Regions from separate parts of the Caballeronia sp. PC1 genome, predicted to be linked through region 2. Evidence: riboswitches for the same ligand, from Rfam matches in the RefSeq annotation. Region 2 holds a riboswitch; the other holds the start of a gene.
What was found. A riboswitch is a leader RNA that binds a small molecule or an ion and turns the genes downstream of it on or off. The one in region 2 is predicted to bind FMN.
Positions count from the first base shown of each region.

Region 1: linked by a shared signal. The riboswitch ahead of ribB (3,4-dihydroxy-2-butanone-4-phosphate synthase) and the one ahead of LY284_RS29510 (6,7-dimethyl-8-ribityllumazine synthase) in region 2 are both predicted to bind FMN.

Region 1 is NZ_JAJUBH010000001.1:2,169,059-2,175,276, reverse strand. Features, by position in the region: gene LY284_RS10450 (VOC family protein) at 1-153, shown strand, start outside; gene LY284_RS10445 (MFS transporter) at 172-1,350, shown strand; gene LY284_RS10440 (HAD family phosphatase) at 1,388-2,074, shown strand; gene ribB (3,4-dihydroxy-2-butanone-4-phosphate synthase) at 2,090-2,839, opposite strand; FMN riboswitch at 2,985-3,148, opposite strand; gene glpK (glycerol kinase GlpK) at 3,265-4,761, opposite strand; gene LY284_RS10425 (hypothetical protein) at 4,969-5,349, shown strand; gene LY284_RS10420 (hypothetical protein) at 5,423-5,620, opposite strand; gene LY284_RS10415 (gamma-glutamyltransferase family protein) at 6,080-6,218, shown strand, end outside.
Region 2 is NZ_JAJUBH010000003.1:1,066,489-1,072,706, forward strand. Features, by position in the region: gene LY284_RS29490 (hypothetical protein) at 526-807, opposite strand; gene LY284_RS29495 (sensor domain-containing diguanylate cyclase) at 1,215-2,615, shown strand; gene LY284_RS29500 (hypothetical protein) at 2,685-3,053, opposite strand; gene LY284_RS29505 (acyloxyacyl hydrolase) at 3,553-4,116, shown strand; FMN riboswitch at 4,480-4,645, shown strand; gene LY284_RS29510 (6,7-dimethyl-8-ribityllumazine synthase) at 4,746-5,243, shown strand; gene LY284_RS29515 (beta-propeller fold lactonase family protein) at 5,372-6,218, opposite strand, start outside.

The DNA of each region.
Region 1 (6,218 bases), on a different contig from region 2:
GACGAAGACACCGAGTGGCGCGCCTTGCTCGAACGCCTCGACTGTCACGGCTATGCCTATCAGCTTGCCGACGTGCCGCTCACGCGCGAGCGGCAGCTTTTCGTGCGGCTGGCGCCGGCTGTCGTCGTCGAATTCGTGACCGCGCAATCCTGAATCTGAACTGGAGTCACCATGCCTCTTCCGCTACTCGCGCTGGCGATCAGCGCTTTCGCCATCGGCACGACGGAGTTCGTCATCATGGGCCTGCTGCCCGACGTCGCACGCGATCTCGCCGTGTCGATTCCGTCGGCGGGCCTGCTCGTCACCGGTTACGCGCTTGGCGTCGCGGTCGGCGCGCCGCTGCTCGCCGTGCTCACCGCCAGAATGCCGCGCAAGCTCGCGCTGCAACTGCTGATGGCCGTGTTCATCGTCGGCAACGTGTTGTGCGCGGTCGCGCCGGGCTACGGATTGCTGATGGTCGCGCGCGTCGTGACCTCGTTCGCGCACGGCTCGTTCTTCGGCATCGGCGCGGTCGTGGCCGCGTCGCTCGTGCCGGCGGACAAGCGTGCGAGCGCCATCGCGCTGATGTTCACCGGGCTCACGCTCGCGAATGTGCTGGGCGTGCCGTTCGGCACGTTCATCGGTCAGGAACTGGGCTGGCGCGCGACGTTCTGGATCGTCGCGGGCCTCGGCGTGCTCGCGGCGCTCGGCGTCACGGCGCTGGTGCCGAACCGGCACGACGCCGCGCCGAGCGGCCTGGGCCGGGAAGTGCGTGTGCTGCGCGACCCGCAAGTCTGGCTCGCATTGACGATGACGGTGCTCGGCTTCGGCGGCGTGTTCGTCGTGTTCACCTATATCGCGCCGATTCTCGAACAGGTCGGCGGCTTCTCGCCGCGCGCGGTCACGCTGATTCTGGTGCTGTTCGGCGCCGGTCTGACGATCGGCAATACGATCGGCGGCAGACTCGCCGACCGCGCGCTGATGCCCTCGCTGATGGGCATTCTCGTCGCGCTCGCCATCGTCATGGCGGTGTTCGCGAAGACGAGTCACAGCCAGATCGGCGCGATCGTCACGATTTTCGTATGGGGCATCGCGGCGTTCGCGACGGTGCCGCCGCTGCAGACGCGCGTCGTCGAGAAAGCGAAAGACGCGCCGAATCTCGCTTCGACGCTCAATATCGGTGCATTCAACGTGGGCAATGCCGGCGGCGCGTGGCTCGGCGGCGCGGTGCTGACGCACGGCCATGCGCTCGATGCGCTGCCGTGGGCTGCGGCGCTCGTCGCGCTGGCCGCGCTCGGCGTGACGTTCTGGGCCGCGCGGCTGGACGCGCCGCGCATTACATCCGAAGTAAAAGCGGCCGACGCCTGCTGAGCGCTTATCATGTTGGCTCAACGTAATCCGAGCCAACATGATCGATCATCTCATCTGCGATTGCGACGGCGTGCTCGTCGATAGCGAAGTCATCGCGGATCGCGTAATGCTGGACGTCCTTACCGAGACGTTTCCCGGCATCGACTTCAAACCGGTCGTCAAGACGGCTTTCGGGCAGCAAACGTCGCGCTTTCTCGCGCATCTGGAGACCCGGTTCGGCATTGCCATGCCGCCGAATTTCGTCGATACGATCGAGGCGCGCGTCTCCGTGGAGCTTGCGCGCTCGGTCGGACCGATCGCGGGCGTGCGCGCCGCGCTGGAAGGCTGCGGCCTGCCGGTCGCGGTCGTGTCGAACAGCCGGATGGAGCGCGTGCGCGCGTCGGTGCGGCGTGCGGGGCTGGCCGAGATCGTCGGCGCGCGGGTGTTCAGCGCGCAGCAGGTCGAGCGGCCGAAGCCTTATCCGGATGTCTATCTGCTCGCGGCGCGCACGCTTGAAGTCGATCCGGCGCGCTGCCTCGTCGTGGAGGACAGCGTCGCCGGACTGACGGCGGCGCGCGCGGCGGGCATGAAAACCATCGCGTTCGTCGGCGCGAGCCATATTCCGTCCGGCTACGCTCAGGTGCTGCGCGAAACCGGCATCACGCGGATCATGGAGCACATGAACGAACTGCCCGCGCTCGTCGCGGCGGGCGTGCGCGGGGATTTCGGCGACGTGCTGTCCTGATTTTTAAGCCGCTTCTTACGCCACTTCTTCGACCGCTTCGACAGCCGATTCACGCGCGGCCGCCAGCGCCGCGCGGAATTCGACCAGTTCCGCGATGGTCAGCATCGGCAGGCCGTGTTCCTTCGCGAAGCGCTCGACTTGCGCGCCGCGCGTCATCGTGCCGTCGGCGTTCATCAGTTCGCACAAAACGCCTGCGGGCTTGAGGCCGGCGAGGACGGCCAGATCGACCGTGCCTTCCGTGTGGCCGCGCCGCGCGAGCACGCCGCCCGGCATCGCGCGAAGCGGGAAGACGTGACCGGGACGGACGATATCGCCCGGCTTCGCGTGATCGGCGATGGCCGCGCGAATGGTCGTCACGCGATCGGTTGCCGACACGCCCGTGGTCACGCCTTCGCGCGCTTCGATCGACACGGTGAACGCGGTGCCGTAGCGGCTGCCATTGGCGGCGGCCATCGGCGGGAGTTCGAGCGCGCGCACTTTTTCGTCGGGCAGGCACAGGCACACGATGCCGCTGCATTCGCGGATCAGAAGCGCCATCGTGGCGTCGGTGAGCTTTTCGGCGGCGACGATCAGATCGGCTTCGTTCTCGCGATCGTCGTCGTCCTGCAACACGACGGGGCGGCCTTCGCGCATGGCGTCGAGCGCGACGGCGATGCGCGACGGAATATCGAACGATGCGAGTTGCGGGAGATCGGCGGAGGCGTCATCGGCGATGACGGCGGGTGCGGCGAACGACAGGCTGCTGGTGGCTTGGGTCTGGGACATGTGAAACGCTCTCGCGCAAAAATTAAGCGAAAAACGTTTCAGGGCATTGCAAACAGACAGAACGGCACCCCACGGCGACGCTGGAGCGGCGTCGTCCGGATAGACGCGATGGATGGATCGCGACGGGGAACGAACATGACCATCTGCACATCTTCTCTCATCCGGACTATGACCGTCGGCTCTGGCGTCTCACCAGATCTGCTGACCCCGCGCATGGTGCCGGCGCGGGCGCTCGCGGGCTCATGGTCCGGCCGCGAAGCCTCGCCACATACCGCCGGTGGGGAATTGCACCCCGCCCTGAAGACGTACTGAATGCCTTCGGGCCGAATGACCCGTCAGCTTTTTTAGGATACCGCACGCGCCGGTTTTTTGCACCGCCGCATGCGTCATATGCTTTGCGCAAAGCGACATATGCGATTCGGCCCTCAGCTATCCGCCCAGGCCTTCGCCGCGTTGACCGCGCGCTGCCACCCGGCGAGACACGACTCGATCTCGCGTGCGGGCATCGACGGCGCGAAACGCCGTGCGAGCTGCCATTGCGCCTTCAGTTCGTCGATATCTTTCCAGTAGCCGACCGCGAGCCCCGCGAGATAGGCCGCGCCGAGCGCGGTCGTCTCGGCGACGCGCGGGCGCGCCACATCGACGCCGAGCAGGTCCGCCTGAAACTGCATCAGCAGATCGTTCGCGCAGGCGCCGCCATCGACGCGCAATTCGCCGATCCGCATGCCCGAGTCCGCCTCCATTGCCTTCAGCACGTCGAGCGATTGATACGCGATCGAATCGAGCGCCGCGCGCGCGACATGGCTTGACGTGGTGCCGCGCGTGACGCCGAACAGCGAGCCGCGGGCGCGCGCGTTCCAGTGCGGCGCGCCGAGTCCGGCGAACGCGGGCACGAAATAGACGCCGTCGCTATTCGGCACGCCGCGCGCGAGCGTTTCTATTTCGCTCGCGCGGCGGATGATGCCGAGCCCGTCGCGCAGCCATTGCACGACGGCGCCCGCGATAAAGATGCTGCCTTCGAGCGCATAGTTCACCCGATCGCCGATCTGCCACGCGATCGTCGTGACGAGGTTGTTGCGCGACTCGATCGGCTTCTCGCCGGTGTTCATGACGAGAAAGCACCCCGTGCCGTAGGTGTTCTTCACCATGCCGGAGTCCGTGCACATCTGGCCGAAGAGCGCCGCGTGCTGATCGCCGGCAAGCGACGCAAGCGGGATGTCCGCGGCGAACACCGTGCCTTGCGTCGCGCCGTACACCTCGGACGACGTGCGCACTTCGGGCAGCATGTTGCGGGGAATATCGAATGCGTCGAGCAGTTCGTCGTCCCAGCGCCGCTCGTGGATATTGAAGAGCATGGTGCGCGAGGCGTTCGTGATATCGGTGACATGCAGGCCGTGCCGCGTGAAATTCCACATGAGCCAGCTATCCACGGTGCCGAAGGCGAGCCGTCCTTGCCGCGCTTTTTCGCGCGCGCCTTCGACGTTGTCGAGAATCCAGCGGATCTTCGTCGCGGAAAAGTAGGCGTCGATGGGCAGGCCGGTCTTTGCGCGCACCATCGCTTCGAGCCCGCGCGACTTGAGTTCGTCGCAAAATCCGGCCATGCGCCGGTCCTGCCAGACGATCGCGTTATAAACCGGCTTGCCCGTTTCACGGTCCCAGACGATCGTGGTTTCGCGCTGGTTCGTGATGCCGACCGCCGCAATCGACGAGGCATGCACCCCCGCGCGCGTGACGGCTTCAGCGGCGACACCCGCCTGCGTCGACCAGATCTCCAGCGGGTCATGCTCGACCCAGCCCGCTTGCGGATAAATCTGCCGGAATTCCTTTTGCGCCACGGACACGACGTTGCCATTCCTGTCGAACAGCATGGCGCGCGAACTGGTGGTGCCCTGGTCGAGCGCGAGAACGTACTGATCCTGCATGGTCTCCTCCGGTCTGGTCGGACGTGGACGCGTTGTCCGTTTGCGCAATCTATCGGAGCGAGGCCGCGCGGACAACCTGGCCGAATGGCATAGGCCGCGCGACGTCTTTCGCATTCTCCGCAAAATGCCTATGCCGTCTGGACGAGTGGCGCACCCGTGCCGATGGGCCGATACTGGCGGCACCAGATCGAACGAAGGGTGAGTGCGATGCGAATGAGGTTGGTTTCAGGCCTGCTCGGCGCGGCGTTGCTGGCAGGCTGCGTGGGTACGCCGAGTCTCGATGGCTCGATGGGCGCGCCGTCTTTCAGCGCGCTTCAAGGCATGTGCTCAACGTCGCCGGTCGATTACGGCGCGGACGCGCAATCCGTCTACTCGGCCTTCTTCGACGCTTATGTGGCCGAGCGGCGCGGCGGGCTGTCGAAAGACCGTTTCTGCGCGTTCCAGACGGCGATCGCTGAACGGTATCGCGCCTATCGCGCGAATCCCGGACCTGAGGCGCAAAGCGCCTGGGCGAGCTTCTTCCTCGATCAGCGCGCGCAGGCGTTGAGCTGGCGTGCAGCGGTCGACCCCACGCTGCGAGCCGGTTGACGGGTTTGCTTCGAAGTGAGGAGAGATGAAACGGACGCGGCGGCCTGCCGCGCCCTGAGTCCGGCTGCGCGTGCTACGAGTAACGCTTGAAAGCCTTGACGGTGGAGTCGCCGGTGGCGGTAAGGCGCCACTGTTGACGTCCGGAGGCGAGATTCTCGAGCTGAACGAGCTGGCGTTCGAGCAGGGCATCGAGTTCTTCGCGTTCCATGTCGACCTGATTGGGTGCTTCCTGAACCAGTAGCAGCGTGGCAAATTCGTGCGGACTCAGCATTGTGTTCTCCATGACGACCGAACGGCATAAGCAGCCGGCTTTGTAAGCCGGATCTTTTTGCTTCGAAACGTTGTACGGGGAAACTGAAAAACCGCCGGGCAAAGGCGTTGATTTTGTGCTGCATTTGCCGGGAATTGTGATTGTAGGCAAGCGTCTGACAAGTGCCAAATTTGCAGCGAAAATTTTGGCTTTGACTTTTTGTCCATGCGGAGGCGGTCCTCTGCGCGCGCGATTTCGGAGAATCAACCTTAACTTCGTGCGGCGGCGCACACAAAGACGGCGGTCCGCGCGGAGCGAGTTCGGCCGCACGTTTGACTGATTCATGCGCATCGCTCATTAATTTATACGATAAATGAATTTGTTTTGGATTAAGCGGACAATGCAATATTCATCTTTCGCCCTGATGCAACGTAAAACCCTTCGGCACGCTTCGCCTGCTCGTATTTCGGACTTTCTTCAATGACTCGCTTCAACTGGCAAAACCCGTATCCAACGCCGCGCCTGCCGGTGTTCGCCCGTAATATCGTTTCGACATCGCATCCGCTCGCCGCGCAAGCGGGTCTGCGCATGCTGTGGAAGGGCGGCAATGCCGTCGATG
Region 2 (6,218 bases):
ATCTTTGCGACGTCGCTGTAGATCCCGCCGAGAGCTTTAACACCGCCTACAGCGACTTGCGCGTAGGCAGGTCGATTACTCATTCGCTTCTCCCTTCGTTCGATAGGTTGTTGCTACGGGTGTGTCTGGAAGATATCGTTGGCATTATTTCAGGACGCTAGACACCCCCTATCTTCAAACTTCAGCGACGAAAGGTAAATGACGACCCGCGTCGTTGTTTTTTGCGCGCCGAACGCGTTGTTCTGAGTTTCAGAACGCGTGATGGATGTAGGGTGTTCTGAACAGCGGATCTGACCATGTATCCAAAGCTGAACGAAGGGTAAACGCGTTCTAGGTCTTAGCGAATCGCGCATGAGTCAAGCTTCATTTTCTTACAGTCTGTTCAGAGCCGGAAGTCTTCCATGGACGCGATAGAAGTCGAGCATAAGTGCCCTCTCATAAAAAGCGATGGTCACTGACAGTAGACCTAAGGGCGGTCTGCCCTGATGGTTCCATTCGGATTGCCAGGTCGCAGAGTGAAGACGTTCACATCTCCCCGCGATATTGCAGGCGGTATGCTTTGACCGGGTGATGTGCTTCCTTTAGACGCCGATCGACGTGTTGCGACATGCCGATGTAGATGACTTTGGGGCAAAGATGCCGCCCGGTGCTTGGACGTTTGCAGGAGCTGTCTCCGTGCCCGTCCGCCAGTAGACACAAACCAAAAATGCCGAATTCACGGGGAACGTCGAAGTCGGCTGATGGCCGATCGCGCAGATTCCACGCACGCCATGGTGAGAACGGCAAATCAGGTATCTCAAGTTTCATTTGCTCGTACCTCGGAGGCGTCAACTGCTGTTTATTTGCAAGGTCGAATGGCAGTGAATCTCCCTGCGCGAAGTCTTCAGTTTGACCGTGTTTTTTCCTTTGGGGGCACCAAGGGAGCGGACTATCGCTGCAAAGGATCGTTAGCTTTTCGCAGCTTTCGACTCGGTACCTCTCGATTGCTGCGCCTTCGCGAGTGGGCAACCTAAAGTAGAATGCATCAGTGCCGACAACTAATAGATCGCGCCGTCAATAACGGCGTAGCGTTAAGATGTTATCCGGTCCCGTAGTACACCTTCTGTGGCGGCATGGGCAAGCGCGCGTCGTTAGCTCTTCGATATGCAGTGCCGCCACAAGCGGGACGCTTCTCGGGATTGCGTCATTCATCAGTTTTACCGTTTAGATGTCCAATGGAAGTCACCCTCCTGCAATTGCCTTCAAGTAAGGCGCACCGCGTGATGGCTGCCGTCGTTGTTCTTGTCGTTCTGATTGAGACAACGATCGTCTGGCACTTCTCCTCGCAGCGAACGACTGTTATTGTTCAGTTTCTGCCCATATTCGGAACTTGGGTGGCACTTACCGGATCGCTGACTGCGTATCTTTTATGGACTGAGTACAAGGTTACTGGGCGGTTGATGTTTGCCTCGCTGAGCGGCGCTTATGCGTTTGCTAGCTTAACAGCTGTTCTGCAGCTGGCTTCCTTTCCTGGTGTGTTTGCCCCAAATGGGCTACTTGGAGCTGGCTCTCAAAGTTCGCTTTGGATCTGGGTTTTTTGGCACTGCGGCTTCCCGGCCCTTGTTACGACTGCCCTCGCATTTCGGATGCGTCGAGTGAGCGAAAGCCAGGTTGGCGTCGGACGGTATTCCGTCGTCGGCGCGCTTGCACTTGCTGCGGGCTTCGGAGTCGTAGCGATAGCAGGTAAAACTCATCTCCCAGAAATTGTCTCGGCGACCGGATCGTACGCGCGTCTCCAGATGAGTCCGGCTTCCGTGTTGGTTCTGTCTATCTCGCTCGTGGCGTTATGGGCCCAAATCATGTTCACTCGGCTGCGCTCGATGTTGGATTTGTGGCTCGCTGTTGTGTTGTTTGCTGATCTCGGTGATGTAATACTTACCCTCATCGGCGGCGCGCGGTTTTCTGTTGGCTGGTATGCAGCTAAGGCAGCTTCCATGGTGTCGTCGAGTGTGGTTCTTGGGATGCTGATGCACGAGACGAACAGGTTGTATCGCGCGTTGAACGAGTCACATCAGGAACTCATGGCAAGCTCGCAACGCGACGGCTTGACGGGCGTTTTCAATCGTTCTTATCTCGATGCGGAATTGGATAAGCTCATAGCTATTGCCGATGGACGAAGACGACCGTTCTCGGTGTTGCTGATTGATGTCGATCATTTCAAGAGTTATAACGACACCTGTGGACACCTTGCAGGCGACGAGGCACTGAAGCAAGTAGCACACACGTTGAGCATCGCGACCGACAAATATGGGGGCTTCGCTGCACGATTCGGTGGCGAAGAGTTTGTCGTCGTGCTTCCTGGACATTCTTCCAAGGCGGCAATGAGTGTCGCGGAGGACATCCGCGAAAGGGTCGCCTCGCTCCCGTCCACATCCCAATGCTCTGCGCCAATTACAGTTTCGATCGGTCATGCCGCTTGGACGTCAATATTCGATAAATCGCCCAAGGGTATTCTTGGCGCGGCGGATGCCGGCCTGTACCGAGCGAAGGCATCCGGGCGAAACCGGGTTATCGACATAGAGGCAGACATGAGAGGCATCTCAGAGAAATATATGCCGCCTGCTCAGACACACTAATACGCCTAGCATGGTCGTGCAAATAGCAGTGTTATATAAGGTTCGCCGCGGATTCGTGCCAACGACCTTTCAATCAGCGCCATCCGGGTCCGTACTTGAATCAATGTCGCCGTAAGTCTTCCCGTGTAGGAATTGAGACAGGATCCGCAGATCCTCTCCAAGCAATGGGCGGCCCATGGCAACGACTCGTAGTTTGTATTCTCCGCATTGCCGACAGCGGCGTGCAATTTCGTCAATTTCTTTTACACCGCACTCGGACACAGGGGTGTACCTGTCGAGCCTGTGAAACACGAAGCTGACCATCAAAATTCCCGCGAGCACGAACACCGTAGCGATGGCTGCAAAGGCGGGCGCCTGAGAGTCAGTCTTGACCGCAGCAATCGCTACTGCTGAGGTGAAAGCAAGGTAGGCGATGATGGCGGCCACGACCTCAAACATGCTTCGTCGCTTTCCATCGGCTATCTCGGAGTGTGTTAGGGGAGGTCGAATTGAGGACGACGCTTTGGATTTCATTGCCATGGCCGATTTCCGGTTCAGTGCCGTCGACTGCCAACGGGCGCTTTCCGCTTTGATAGTTTTTGAAGCCACTAATCGATGCCGACCTTAACGTGTACGGCGCTCAAATACGACATTACAGAACCACTCGCGTAAATTGAGATGAGCGGCGTAGGGAGTTTAGTAAGTTTGTTTCTCCATAGCAACTAAACAAATAGCGAAGACTCCGTCAGCAGAAGTTCGATTTGGCTACTCGCACGTCTCAGTGGGCGGCGGGAGCATCCTTGCGCATCACTACCACCTCGATCCTATTTGGATAGACGGGATTGGATATGGTAATGGTAGGTTGAGGAATGGCGATCCATGCAACGTTAGCTGGGTAGCACTACAATCGCTCGACATTTCTTCGGCTAAGGCCGCCGCTAACGTCCTCAGTACGCTCATGCAAACTAAAACATTCTGGCGTGACAAAATCTTCCGTAGCGCTCTCGCAGTCGCACTCAGCCTCGGCACGACGTCAGCATATGCCGATCGTTGGGGTTTGCAGATCGCAGGTGGCGTAGCCAATCACGACTTCAAGAAGGCTGATGTTGGGGTTGTGTGGGATCCGAACCTGACTTGGTGGGAAGTTAGTGGATTTCATTTCACGCTCGTCGGTGAAGGGCACATCGGCTACTGGCATACGACCGAGAGCAACGCTGTGAATTCGAACGTGTGGGAGTTTGGCCTTACTCCAGTTCTGAGGTTCATAAAGAGTTCCGGCTACTTCCGACCATTCGTTGAGGCCGGAGTCGGCGTGAGAGTGCTGTCGCATGCTCGAATAACGCAAGACTACACGCTATCGACTGGTTTCCAGTTTGCCGATATGGTTGGCGTCGGCATGATCTTCGGGCAGAAGCAGAGCTACCAGGCCGGGTTCCGCTTTCAGCATCTATCGAACGCGAGCATCAAAGAGCCGAACCCTGGCATCAATTTTGAACAGATTTATCTGCAATACAATTTCTGATCAGAAAACACGAACGCATCGTTCTGAATATGCGAACAGGAAGTCGCGAGGTGTCGTCCACGTGCCGTCTCCTCGAGCGAAGCGGTGCCAATAATTGGTTTGGAAGATAAGTTGCGCTCTTTGCGCCATTCCGCCCCAAGCCTTCCTGCTGTTGGGCCGAGACGTTACACGCGGTTATCGCAGTCGGTCTGGCAATCGTTTTCTCATTGCTTATGCAAATCATGCTTTGTCGCACGAGTGAGAACGGTGTGCGTGGAACGAATGCGTCATTCTCTCTCTTTCACTCACCAGGCGTGAGAATTGGGGCGCGTTTTTTATTGTAGATTCGTGGTACCGTACACCTCGTTCTTCATGTCATGAAGAGCATGTTCTCGGGGCGGGGTGAGATTCCCCACCGGCGGTAATCATCCAGCAATTGCCAAGGGATGTAGCCCGCGAGCGCTTATCGAATGATCGCTTGTTCGATAGGGTCAGCAGACTCGGTTAGATCCCGGGGCCGACGGTATAGTCCGGATGAAAGAGAACAGGATAGCTAGTTAGATTAGGCGCGCTCGCGCATGTGTGCGCATGTTCGCGCCTAGTTTTCATTCGCTGTCCTTCGCCCTGTTCACACTAACAGGCATAGGCTCATGAATAGCTCCAACCCTATCGAAGCAGACGTAGTCTCTTCCGCTGGTTCTCAGCGTCCCCGTATCGCATTTGTCCAAGCCTGCTGGCATCGAGACATCGTCGATCAATGCAAGGCCTCATTTGTCGAGTCGTTGGTCAAGAAGGGCTTTGATCTGGAAGACATTGAACTCTTTGAGGTGCCGGGCGCATTTGAAATCCCGCTCCATGCCAAGCGGTTGGCGCAAAGTGGGCGTTACGCGGGCATCGTCGCGGCAGGGCTTGTTGTCGACGGTGGTATCTATCGGCATGATTTTGTTGCGACGGCAGTTATCAACGGGCTGATGCAAGTGCAACTCGAAACGGGCACGCCGGTGTTCTCTGCGGTTCTGACGCCCCATCATTTCCACGGCGGCGTAGAACATATCAGCTTTTTTGCAGAACATTTTGTGGTCAAGGGCGCCGAGGCCGCGCATGCGTGCGCAGATACGGTGGTCAAACTGAGCGCCTTGCCAGTTTGACGTCGGTCAGTTGAAGAACACGCGATTTAAAGTGGCCCGGCGTTGGGCCACTTTCCCAAGGGCGAGGCTCGCACATCTCGCGAAATAATTTCGCGGTTGGCGCGGGTCTCGTCTAAAGCACGGCGAAATCAAGTACCGGTAAGACCTTGGAGGCTGATCTTCGACACTGTGTTGGCAGGTTGCTCAACGAGCTTCGTCAGTGTGCCGTTGGGTCCGATCGCGTATGACACGATTTTGTCGTCGCCGGCATAGTCCTGATATAGGTATTTGCCGTCCGGACTAATCCAAGAGTCGTTAGCGAATGCGGAAGCTTGACCTGCAACTGCCGTTTCTGTCGCAACCGCTGCGTTGACGAGTGTCAGCTTACCGGTAGTGTCGAGAGAGAAAAGCGACACCGCGCCACTACCGTTGCCAACGTAGGCAAACTTGTTGTCCGGCGTCAGAGCAATCCAGCACGGCGCTTGTTGGCCGGTGACAGCGATAGGTCCACTTAGCGTCGAAAAGCTTCCCGATGAGGAAAGCGAATATGAACTGGCCGTGCCTCCGGCTGCCTCTGTGACGATGTAGGCGGCTGCCAGCGCGCCGGAACCGAATCGGCCACCGAACGGCCCGACCCCCGCTGACTTACTACTGACCGGCTGTCCCAGCGTTCCATCATTGTTGATCGGATAGGCGAGAAGCATGTTCAATGGCGTGACAGGAGTGACGGTCTTCAGGAACCCATTGACGACAACAAACTTCCCGTCGGGGCTGACGGCGACTTGGGTTGGAAGGGCATCTTGCACAGCGACGGTGTACTGGGCGAGTGATGTGAGTTTCCCATCGGACCCGACGCGATAGGCGCCAAGCTCCTGAGCACCCTGTTGATGGGTCACATAGAGCACGCCGTTCGAAAACGCCAGTGATGTTGGACGTACGCCTCCGGTCGGTGAGACCGCCAACAGCGACAAGTCGCCTGAACTGGTGATTGAGAAC